3 regions of the Staphylococcus sp. HMSC071G07 genome follow, and region 2 is predicted to be linked to each of the others. Evidence: riboswitches for the same ligand, from Rfam matches in the RefSeq annotation. Region 2 holds a riboswitch; each other region holds the start of a gene.
The links. Region 2 has a riboswitch for thiamine pyrophosphate ahead of HMPREF2802_RS05010 (ECF transporter S component). Riboswitches for the same ligand answer to the same signal wherever they lie in the genome.

Region 1 (4,177 bases), on a different contig from region 2:
TTCATTATCTCTTTAGTGTCGATGTTGACGATGGCGATATTGTTCCATCTTCATCACGATATTTCGCGCGTTTACTTCGGTACGGATACGCGTCTTCAAACGTTGCTATTAGGTTCGCTTTTAGCTTTTTTATGGCCGCCTTTTAGTCTCAAGAAAGATATTTCCAAAGGTCTAAAGTCGAGCATTGATATCATAGGTTTAGTCAGCACAGTGGTTCTGCTCGTGCTCTTCGTCGTGGTAAAATATGAGAGTAGTTGGCTTTATCACGGCGGATTCTACGCGATTTCACTACTCACGTTGTTGGTCATTGCGAGTGCAGTGCATCCTTCAGGTAACTTTGCGAAAGTGATGGGTAATCCACTCTTTGTCTATATTGGTAAAAGGTCTTACAGCCTCTACTTGTGGCATTTCCTAGTCATCGTATTTACGCACAAGCATTTTGTAGCCGGACAAATCCCATGGTATGCCTATATGATTGATATCGCGCTCATGTTAGCGATGACAGAACTATCTTATCATTGTATAGAGAATCCGATTCGCCGCAAAGGTTGGAAGGCTTTCTCTATTAATCCAATTAAAATCAAACGCTTCGGACGTGGGCTTATTTTACTCGTCTTCGTAGCTTCGATTGCCTTACTCTATACTGGACGTTTCGACTCACTTGCTTCTAAACACCACGAGAAGAAACAAACATCATTTAGCAGTAACAAGAAAAAGCTGCATCAACATCAACCAACGACAGGTCCGAAGATTAATAAAGATACGAAGAAACTCGATTTGAAGAAGATTGAACCATTGTTAATTGGTGATTCCGTAATGGTGGATATCGGTCAAGTCTTCCAAGATAAAGTACCGAAAGCAGTGATCGACGGTAAAGTAGGGCGTCAACTCATTGAAGCGAAACCACTCGTCCAAGGTTCGTATAGTAACTATAATTCACCGAAACAAGACGTTGTTCTTGAACTCGGTACGAACGGCGACTTTACGAAAGAACAACTCGATGAGCTCATCGGCACTTTGAAAGATGCGAATATTTATCTAGTGACCACACGTGTGCCTAGAGATTATCAGAACCATGTAAACAGCGAGATTCACGCCGCTGAGAAACGGTATAAAAATGTACATGTGGTCGACTGGTATGCGAAATCTGCGAACCATACGGAATATTTCGCATATGATGGTAGTCAAGCTTTAGCTCAAGCGATTATCGACAAATTGACTGAAGTGCATAAACAAGAACAACAATAAGATAATAGTTCATATTGAAATTGCAACGCATTCTTTTGCACCACAAGGCTAAATCTGTTATGTTTAAATCAAATAAATCATTAAACTACTAGGGGAGCTAGTAAGCTGAGATGACGGTATGTCAGACCCTTATAACCTGAATTGGTTAGTACCAACGTAGGAAAGTAGTATTTTAGCCTTAATATCAATATGTTTCTGTCTAAAACTACATTCCTACGTTGGAATGTAGTTTTTTATTAGGAGGCATAATGATGAAGTTTTCCGAAGAATTGAAAGAAGCATCACAACCTATTATCGAGGACATTTACAACGATCCTTTTATCCAAGATATGTTACACGGCAAATTGCCTAATGAAGCGGTTTATTTCTATCTCAAAGCTGACGCATCTTACTTACGTGAGTTTGCGAATATCTATGCATTACTCATACCTAAAGTGCCAAGTCTCGACGAAGTGAAATTCCTCGTTGAACAGATTCAATTTATCGTGGATGGCGAAGTTGAAGCGCATGAAATCTTAGCGGATTACGTGAACAAACCTTACGAAGAGATTGTGACTGAAAAGGTTTGGCCACCGAGCGGCGATCACTACATCAAACATATGTATTACAATGCTTATGCGAAAGAGAACGCAGCCCATACGATAGCAGCGATGGCACCATGTCCATACGTTTATCAAGTCATTGCGAAGAGAGCGCTTAATGACAATGCACTCAATCGTGATTCTGTATTAGCGAAATGGTTTGAGTTCTACAGTACAGAAATGGATGACTTAGTCGATGTGATGGATAAATTAATGGATCAATTAACTGCCGATATGGATGACAAAGAACGTCAAGAAGTGAAAGAAAGTTTCTTACAAAGTACAATTCACGAACGCAATTTCTTCGGTATGTCTTACAACCAAGAAGCGTGGAACTATGGAGGTCAAACGCATGAATAAGCCTAAGATTGCTTTAACGATAGCAGGTACAGATCCTACAGGCGGCGCAGGAGTCATGGCAGATTTGAAATCTTTCCATTCTTGTAGCGTATACGGAATGGCGGCGATTACGAGTATCGTCGCTCAGAACACAATGGGGGTTCAACATATTCATAACCTCGAGCTGGACTGGCTTCAAGAACAGTTAGATAGCGTTTTTGACGATGAGCTTCCACATGCAATCAAGACAGGGATGATTGCGTCAGAAGATATGATGAAATTAATTCGTCAATATTTAGAGCGTTATCCTGATATTCCTTACGTGATTGATCCTGTGATGTTGGCTAAAAGTGGCGACTCATTAATGGATGATCAAGCGAAAGGCAATTTACAGAACATTTTACTACCACTCGCAGATGTAGCGACACCGAACTTACCTGAAGCGGAAGAAATCGTGGGGATGAAGATTGAATCTGAAGATGATGTCTACAAAGCGGGACACATCTTTATAGATGAAATTGGCAGTAAGGGTGTCGTAATCAAAGGTGGACATGCGACAAGTCGTACGCATGCGAAAGACTATTTATTCACTCGCGATGATGTCTACACGTTTGAATCACCGCGTTATAATACGAAACATACACACGGCACAGGTTGTACTTTCTCAGCAGTGATTGCTGCAGAACTTGCAAAGGGGCGTACGATATACGAAGCTGTGAAGAAAGCGAAAGACTTTATTGCCTTGAGCATTAAGTATACGCCAGAAATTGGGCAAGGACGCGGCCCAGTAAATCATTTCGCGTACATGAAGAAAGAAGGCTTAGATGATGAGTAAGTTAGATCAATTACGAGAGAATAATCCATTAACTGTGTGCTACACGAATGATGTGGTGAAGAACTTTACAGCAAATGGATTATTGAGTATAGGTGCGAGTCCTGCTATGAGTGAGGCGCCAGAAGAATCAGATGCTTTCGCTCAAGTGGCAGGCGCTTTGTTAATTAACATTGGAACAGTAACGCAAGCGCGCGGTGAGGACATGTTAGCGATTGCTCACACCGCGCAATCGAAAGACTGTCCGATTGTCTTTGATCCCGTTGCAGTAGGGGCTTCGAAGTTTCGTAAGTCCTATTGCAGCAAATTCTTGAAAGTGGTTCGTCCAACAGTCATTAAAGGAAACGCTTCAGAAATTCTGACGCTTCTTGATTCTGACACGACGATGAAAGGAACAGATAGCGCAGATGATTTAGATGCTGTGGATATCGCTAAGAAAGCATACGACAAATTCCACACAGCGATTTTGATCACAGGTGAGAAAGATGTAGTGGTTCAAGAGGGGCGTTGTTTCGAGTTAGCGAATGGTTCGCCATTACTCGCGAAAGTGACAGGTGCAGGTTGCTTGCTCGGCGCGGTCATCGCAAGTTTCTTACAACGTGATCGCCACCCTGATGCGGAATGTTTAATAGAGGCAGTGAGTGCATTCAACATTGCGGCAGAACAAGCGGAGTCATTAGCGAATGGTGCAGGTCCAGGTACTTTTAAAATGCACTTTATCGATCGTTTATCTCATGTCTCAATTAAAGATCTTGAACAGTGTCAGCAAGTGACAGAGGTGTCATAATGTTTAAAGCTACGGATTTAAAAGTTTATTTTATTTGCGGTACACAAGATATTAAGAGTGAGCGTATGATTCATGAAGTGTTGAAAGATGCGCTTGAAGCAGGGATTACTTTATATCAATTTCGTGAAAAAGGACCGACAGCACTACGAGGTGCGGATAAACGTCAACTTGCCGAAGAACTCCTGGCGCTCTGTCATCAATATGACGTCCCTTTTATCGTCAATGATGATATTGAGCTTGCTAAAGCTATTGACGCTGATGGTGTTCATGTGGGTCAGGACGACGCAGCAGTGGCAGAATTTGCTTCTGAATTTGAAGATAAAATCATCGGTTTAAGCGTTGGCAATGTTGAAGAATATCAGCATTCTGATTTGACGCATGTGGATTATA
Region 2 (4,177 bases):
TTTCAGAAGTTAATGAAATCAGTATCCCCATAGAGGAGACCGTTAATAAACGTAACGATAAATGTATACCGCGAATGAAACTCTCACGTGTAATATGGATGAAACCAAGTTTAAATAGGGTATGTGTTCCTTCTCCATAAAGAATCATCGATAATGACGATATAATCGCAAACAAAATTGCGAAGAAGGTGAAGATACCTACAACTTTAAACTGTACGCCGTTAAATAAGACTAGAAACAGAAACATCAGTATCGTTGTATAAATCATGATATCGAATTGGTGAATAAAGATGACGAAGACGAATAAGAGTATCGCCATCACAATCTTCGTAATTACATTGACATCATGGACAAAGGTGTTGCGTACTTTCCACGCTTCAAACATGCATATCACCTGTCTTTCTTACTTCATGTAACTGCTGATCTTCGACGTGAATTTGTCGAGAAGGATAGCGTGCAATAATTTCTGGGTCGTGTGTAATCATGATAATCGTCTGACCTTGTGCTACACGTTCTTGGAAGAGTTGGATCAAGTTAAAAGTATTATGGCTATCCAATCCAAAGGTAGGCTCATCCAACATGATGATATCTGCTGGTGAACTTAACGCAGTTGCCACACTCAGACGACGCTTTTGCCCCATAGACAATTCGAACGGATGTTGGTTCTGCACACGTTCTAAATTGAGTAAGCGTAACATCTCTTTCGTTTGTTGTTGTGCTTTCTTGTTATCTTTTTGACTAAATTGAATAAAGATTTCATCATAAACGGATTGCGTAATAAACTGTAGTTCAGGATTTTGATACACGAGATACATATGTTGCGCTGCATCCTTGATTTTCTTTAAATAATGTCCGTCATAGATCATCTTGCCATCGTATTTGATTAACTGCATCATAGATTCGAGCAATGTCGTTTTGCCGGTACCATTTTTACCTGTAATCGTGATCCACTCACCTAAGGAAACGGTAAATTCGTCAAGAGCGATCAACGTCTTGTTACCGCGACGAATAGCTCCATCTTGATAATGAAAGACAGGCTCAGTAGGGGTGGAGGATGTATCCTGTGCTTTGGGCGCATAATCCCATGCATTTGGATGCCATACCCCGTACTCGGTCAGTAGCTCCTCGTGTTGAGCGAGAATTGCTTCGGGTTTGTCATCAGCAATAATCTCGGCGTTATAATTGAGTAGAATGACACGGTCGATGTGTTCCCAAATATGTTCAACCTTATGCTCCACGATCACGACAGTTTGGTCTTCCCAGAAATCTTTGATCTTGCTCCACAATTCAGCTGTGGCTTCTGTATCAAGCATAGCTGTTGGCTCATCTAGGAAAAGGGTCTCAGCTTGTTGCAGTAACGTTTCTGCAATCGCTAATTTCTGTTTCATACCGCCGCTGAGCTGGTTTACGTATTGATCAGGATCAACATTGAGACCTACTGAATCTAAAGCGCGTTGAATCGCTTGGTCCATTTCGGAACGTGGCACTTGTCGATTCTCAAGAATAAAGCCGAGTTCTTCTTTCACTTTCGGCATGCAGAACTGTGTGTCAGGATCTTGAAAAATCATGCCACAATGTTCATCAATATGTAAGTCGTCATATTTCATCGGAAGTTCAATTAATTCAGGAACGATGCCACTTAACACATTTAATAATGTACTCTTACCCGCCCCAGAGGGACCGAGTAAGAGTACTTTCTCTTTGTCATGAATTGTTAAATTGAGACCGTCGAAGATCTTATGTTCACCATTCGGATACTTCAGACGTAAATTTTTAGTCGATAGCACAGTATCGTCTCCTTACAAGTTATCGTAATCTTTTTTAGATGCAGGTCTGAAGAGTTTGGTTACTCCGGTCTGATCCAGCACCTTGACGATGTAGTAAGACAGTAAACCTGCGACTAACAGACCACCGATTAATCTGAAGACGATGTACAGTGTTAAGTTCCAACCTGTCAACTCATTGAGGTAGCCATACGCGAAGTCGAGTGGCAAGGTAATAATCGCTGCCATTAATCCAGCAAGCATAGCTACTGCAGCTGAACGTGATTTGTAGCGGAAGATGAGGAAGATAACCTCACAAGCGACACCTTGGAGTAAACCGTAAATCATCGTAGGGACATCGAAGCGGCCCATGACGATGGTTTCACCAGCACCTGCTGCAAACTCAGCTAGAATTGCGATACCAGGTTTAGGAATGATGAGATAAGCAACGACCGCTGCCATAAACCACATGCCGTAGACGATTTCTTCTACGTGTAAACCAGATATTTTAGAAAAATCATATACGAAATTCCAAACGTTATAAATAATCGCGAAGACGACTGCGATTAAGACTGTGACGAGTATGTCGGAAAGCTTTAAACCTCTTGAAGCTCTTGTCATATCTATTTCCTCCCAATAAAAAACGCACAACCTCATCTAGAAGTTGCGCGAAAAACAAACAGAAAGAAATAAACATTGGATGAAGACTCTGCCGAGTCATAAAAGGCAGAGCTTAACATAATAGTAATCGCTCACTTTCCTACGCTAGTATCATCTAGATCAGGTTCAAAGGGTTTGAGGTTCTACCTCATCTCAGTTATAACATAACACCCCTAGTGCGTTAGATTGATTTGTAATTTAATTCTAATGTAGACTGGTTGAGAACGATTGTCAAGGCTTTCTTGAGATATGTCAGAGAAGTTCGGTTTAGTGGGGTCATAGAGTAGTATAATTACATTAAAAAGCACGTGAAAATGCACGCGCCACATGATATTAGGTGTGAGTGACGCGTGCCTTGCGACTAATAATTATAGGGTTTGTGTTTATCTTACGAATAAAATGTGTAGAATTCGAACGATGTTTGGCTATTAATCTAAAGAATCTTGGACGTTCTGTTTTGTTTCTTTAACGTTATCTTCAGCTTGTTCTTTCTTATCCTTTAATTGCTCTTCTTGTTCTTTTGCTTGTTCAGCTGCTTGTTTGTTCTTATCTTCATTTGTCATGGGAATCAGGCTCCTTTGTTGATTATTCTTACCATTAGTATTATACCCGTTTTAAATAATTTACACACAATAATGTTGTAAAATCTGTTTCTTTACTGGGCGAAATGGAAATAGAAGAAGTAAGTTGAGTTGATAGGTCGCGTGCGTTATAATTTACATACTTATCTCACATTCGAACAAAGCGTTAGTGTGCACACATGAAAGGTAAGCTCAAGTTCAAATGCGATTGCTGTGTGCTATAAACGCTTCATTTACTTTTACAGATAAAGTAGGGATCGAGAATACAAATCGCGACTCAGCTTGTTTACAGAAAAGAACTTAAATTTATAAATTGGTGTGACAAAGCACCATCGTTACTTGTTTCAATGATTTTACATACTGAAACAGACATTGTAGCTCATGTTTAATCATAAGCGAGAAAAGTGTGAGAAATTTCGGTCTCTAGACCTATTTCTTGTACGATATAGAGACAACATGGATATGTTCATATATAATTGTTTTGAGGTGAAATGAATGTCTTTCCTTAAAAAACACGCCGAAATTATATACAGCTATATTATCGGTGCAGTCGCACTGTTAATAGGTGTTATTATATTACTTAATTTATCTTTCATTCACATGCTTAATGGGAAAGATAAGATCAACTTAAACATACATAATGTATGGGACTTTATTAACGCATTCTTTGCAGAAATTATTCGAGTAATGAGTACGTTTATTGGTAGCTTTCCAATCGTCAGTGCGATTATCATCATTCTGTTCGGTTTATTAGTTATCGGTATAGGTATTCTGTTGTTCAGAACAACTTCTTACGACTATGATATTTCTGTATTCTTCTTAGTCATCGGAATACTATTCTTTATCATTACACTCGTCTTGATGACGCAAGTTTATAGTTTCTTTGCGATTATCTTTGTGATTCCTTTTATCATTCACATTGGTTATATCGTTTATAAAGATGATTTAAATCCGAATCATCGTAAATATCATTATTTATGGATTATCTTTAGCTATGGTATTTCTTACCTTATCACGCAAGTTGTGCTATATGGCCGTGTAGACAATAATGATATTATCCCGATTGACATCTTGAGTGTGAATGCTTTCTTCTTAGTGATGTGGTTACTCGGTCAAATGGCGATTTGGAACTTCTTGTTCTTACGTCGCTCTCTTCCGTTAACTAAGCAAGAG
Region 3 (4,177 bases), 490 kb from region 2:
TATTTATAGTAGCTCTAGTTGGCTATCACCATTTACTAGCATACTTTAGTCTGGTATTAATAATACTACATGCTTTGATTATAAAAAGAATGACGAAAGGCAATATGGAAAGTATGAATCATTATTTAGAAAGTGAGGTAATACTATTTTTGGTAAGGATAAAGATGAAGACCGTTTCGTGACGGAGAAAGCTTCGAGTGATAAGAATGTTAGAACTTATATACTAACCGACAAAGTGACTGGAAATCAGTATTTAGCAAGTTGGGTTTCAACAGGTGGTGGTCTCACTCCTCTACTTGATGAGAATGGGAACATTAGTAAATCAGACCGATACCCTGAATAATTTAAGAGCTGGATTTCGTTTACCCCTATCGTTAGATTTAAGTATAAATATACGTCGTTTAACATGGGGAACACTAACGGAATCCAGCTTCTTTTTTATGAGAATAGTTGTTTGCTATTTCGGTTAAATATACTTTCTTTTTCTTCTTCAGTGAAGTAATTTGTACGACTTATATCTTGCTGCATTTTATCTATCCAAGAATCTGGCGCATAATGCGCATCTGAACCGAAGAGCACATGTGACACATCTGTCGTTTCTTTTAAGCTTGCAAAGGTCGCATCCCCTGTCGAAAGCGCTGTATCGTAATAGAATCGACTAAAGTATTCCGAAACGGTTGAGTTTAACGTATTCCAGTCATCAAGACCATGTTTATACTGCTTAAACATCTTCGCATATTTCACAGGGTGTTTGATAACCGTCTTCACTAAATCTTTCTTCTTACTCCCCATCATCGGCTGTAAACGCGATTTCGGATCTTCCATAATATAGCGTTGTGTCTCTAACGCCTCATGAATACGCCATTTCAGATACGGTAACGTTCCACCTGCATGCGCGAGAATAAACTTCAACTGATCATAACGTTCCATCGTGCCACTGAGTACAAGGTTCGTTGCTGCGCGTGTCGTATTAAACGTAAATTCTTCGAGGAAATCTGCAAAGACATATTGCGGTTTCGCAACTTTATCTGACGTTGAACTTGGATGTACAAAGACGATACCTTGATGACGGTTAATCTCAGCCATCACTGAATCGAACTGATCATCACCTAAATACGCATCGCCATAGTTAGACAATAAACCAACGCCATCTAAATTTAATTCTTCAAGCGCATATTTCACTTCCGCGATAGACTCTTTGACATGCGGCATAGGGAGTAAAGCGAAACTTTTGAAACGCCCAGGATACTTCGCCTTGAGTTCAGCTTGGTATTCATTGACTTGACGTGCGACTTTCGCTGCTTTCTTTTTCTTAAAAGGAAGTGTCGCTGGCTCTGAAATTGAAGTCACACCGACATCAATACCTAACTCGTCCATCATTCGTAGACTATCTTCAGGCTCCCAATCTTTAATAGGATAACCACCTGCTGTCGTTACGCCAATCTTCTTCAATGCATGTTTATAAATTTGAGGGATAATATGATGATGAATATCTACTATTTGTGGAGACATGGTAAAACCTTCTTTCGGGATAATGTATTAGTTTCTACTATTATATTTTACTACTTGAACAATAGTAAACGCACTTACTCTCCAATATAAAATACAGATTAAATCAGAAGAAAATATATGTTTCTAAGAGACGCTCATAAGTTAATGTATTATTGTTTTTACTTTTTATAAAGCTACTTACAAAAGTATGTAAAGTTATTCATTCAATATAAGTTTGTAACTTCTGTTAATTATTGCTATGATATAAATGTAATTTCATATTACATTGCTAGGGGTGCTTTAAAGTGCTGAAAGAGGAGGATTCCTCAACCCTTTGGACCTGAACTAGATAATACTAGCGTAGGGAAGCAAATGAACGTACGAAGAGTAGTGAATATACAAGGGCTTAGTTGCTCTACTCTATCGTTTTGTAAGTCAATCCACGTGGGATTTCATATGGATAACGCGTGATTAGTGCGAGATTTATCATTATTAAGCACTTGCAGAATAGATAATGGCTTACACACGAGACGTCTCTATATGTCGTTCTTTGCGCATTCCTTCTTAAGGATGTGCTTTTTTAATATTTACTACTTAATTATAGAAATCAAATTGATTATATTCTTAACTGCCACAATTCACCTGCCTATCAGTTGATTTCTCTTAACCGCTTCTCTTGAACCTCTCCACTTAAGCCCTCCTAGCGCAATTTAATGGAGGAGGACTTTAATTTCATGAAACAAGAAAATATTGAACTTCAGAAAGCATTTCCCGCGAGTGAACGCGTATTTAGACAAGGTATGGATAGCGATATCAAGGTGCCTTTTAGAAAAATAAACCTCTCAGAAACAGTCTTTGAGAATGAAACGCGCACAAATGAACCACTCTATGTCTACGATACTGCAGGACCTTATCACTCTAAAGATTACGAAGTCGACGTCTTCAAAGGTATCCCTAAGACGCGTGAACAATGGATTGAAGATCGACAAGATACGCAAACGTATACCGGTCGCCGTGTACAGTCGATTGATAACGGCTTTAAAAAAGCAGGACATAAGAAGTTAGTTGAACATCCATTTGAGTATGACCCTAGAAAGTCTAGTAGCGACAAACCTGTTACTCAAATGTACTATGCCCAACAAGGCATCATCACGAAAGAAATGAAGTTTATCGCTTGCCGTGAAGACGTCGAACCGGAGTTCGTTCGTGAAGAAATCGCTCGTGGACGTGCAATCATCCCAAATAACGTCAATCACCCTGAATCTGAACCGATGATTATCGGTAAGAACTTCCAAGTGAAGATTAATGCGAATATCGGAAACTCTGCTGTCTCTTCATCTATCGAAGCAGAGATTGAGAAATTAGTGTGGGCGATTCACTGGGGCGCTGATACGATCATGGATCTTTCTACAGGTAAGAATATTCATGCGACGCGCGAATATCTTTTACGCAACTCACCTGTCCCAGTAGGCACTGTACCTATCTATCAGGCATTAGAAAAAGTCGATGGTGTCGCTGAAGATTTAACATGGGAAGTCTATCGCGACACGCTCATCGAACAAGCTGAACAAGGCGTAGATTACTTTACTATCCACGCGGGTGTCCGCCTGCAATACGTACCGATGACAGTCGATCGTCTCACAGGTATTGTCTCTCGTGGTGGTTCAATCATGGCGCAATGGTGTTTAGCGCATCACGAAGAAAGCTTCTTATACGAGCATTTTAGTGAAATATGCGACATCCTCGCTCAATACGATATCGCAGTGTCCCTAGGAGATGGCTTGAGACCAGGTTCGATTTATGACGCGAATGACGAGAGTCAAATTGCGGAGCTTAAGACATTAGGTGAACTGACAGATATCGCTTGGGACCATGGTGTGCAAGTGATGATTGAAGGTCCAGGTCACATTCCAATGCATAAGATTAAGGAGAACCAAGATTTAGCAGACTTCTACTGTAAAGAGGCGCCGTTCTACACTTTAGGCCCGCTAACGACAGATATCGCTCCAGCGTATGACCACATCACTTCAGCGATTGGTGCTGCGAACATCGCGAGCCATGGTACTGCGATGTTATGCTACGTGACGCCGAAAGAGCACCTCGGTTTGCCGAATAAAGACGATGTGCGTGAAGGTGTTGTTACCTACAAGATTGCGGCACATGCGGCTGATTTAGCTAAGGGGCTTAAAAATGCTGAAGAGCGCGACCATGCGATTAGTAAAGCGCGCTTTGAGTTCAGATGGATCGACCAATTTAATCTTTCATTAGATCCTGAAAAAGCTAGAGAATACCACGACCAAACTTTACCTGCTGAAGCTGCTAAAGTGGCACACTTCTGCAGTATGTGTGGACCTAAATTCTGTTCAATGAAGATTTCACATAATATTAGAGAAGAACATCAAGAGAAGTTAGAAGGTATGAAGGAAAAGGCCGAAGAGTTTAAAGAACAAGGAAGTAAGATTTATCATTAATTTGTGTATAGAGTGCGTTAAAGTAGTTTCATCGGACGAGAAGTATGAATTTTTATAGAGTGAACTAGCATGAAATCTTAAATCCAAAGGCATTAGATAATTTTTTTAAATAATGCGCTTTTCTATTGCTTTATCGTACTAAACTGAAGTATAATAAAAATAACTCATACACTTATTATTATCTAACGCGCAATGTTAATAGTATAAGATGAGTG

Region 1: another riboswitch for thiamine pyrophosphate. It lies ahead of tenA (thiaminase II); the one in region 2 lies ahead of HMPREF2802_RS05010 (ECF transporter S component).
Region 3: another riboswitch for thiamine pyrophosphate. It lies ahead of thiC (phosphomethylpyrimidine synthase ThiC); the one in region 2 lies ahead of HMPREF2802_RS05010 (ECF transporter S component).

The regions. Positions count from the first base shown of each region.
Region 1 is NZ_KV804785.1:22,966-27,142, reverse strand. It holds gene HMPREF2802_RS11025 (acyltransferase family protein) at 1-1,248, shown strand, start outside; TPP riboswitch at 1,329-1,428, shown strand; gene tenA (thiaminase II) at 1,500-2,189, shown strand; gene thiD (bifunctional hydroxymethylpyrimidine kinase/phosphomethylpyrimidine kinase) at 2,182-3,003, shown strand; gene thiM (hydroxyethylthiazole kinase) at 2,996-3,787, shown strand; gene thiE (thiamine phosphate synthase) at 3,787-4,177, shown strand, end outside.
Region 2 is NZ_KV804768.1:142,511-146,687, reverse strand. It holds gene HMPREF2802_RS05020 (energy-coupling factor transporter transmembrane component T family protein) at 1-385, opposite strand, end outside; gene HMPREF2802_RS05015 (ABC transporter ATP-binding protein) at 378-1,787, opposite strand; gene HMPREF2802_RS05010 (ECF transporter S component) at 1,800-2,384, opposite strand; TPP riboswitch at 2,504-2,608, opposite strand; gene graF (glycopeptide resistance-associated protein GraF) at 2,852-2,986, opposite strand; gene auxA (lipoteichoic acid stability factor AuxA) at 3,500-4,177, shown strand, end outside.
Region 3 is NZ_KV804768.1:636,976-641,152, forward strand. It holds gene HMPREF2802_RS11850 (DUF6440 family protein) at 179-343, shown strand; gene HMPREF2802_RS07470 (amidohydrolase family protein) at 439-1,512, opposite strand; TPP riboswitch at 1,773-1,875, shown strand; gene thiC (phosphomethylpyrimidine synthase ThiC) at 2,226-3,962, shown strand.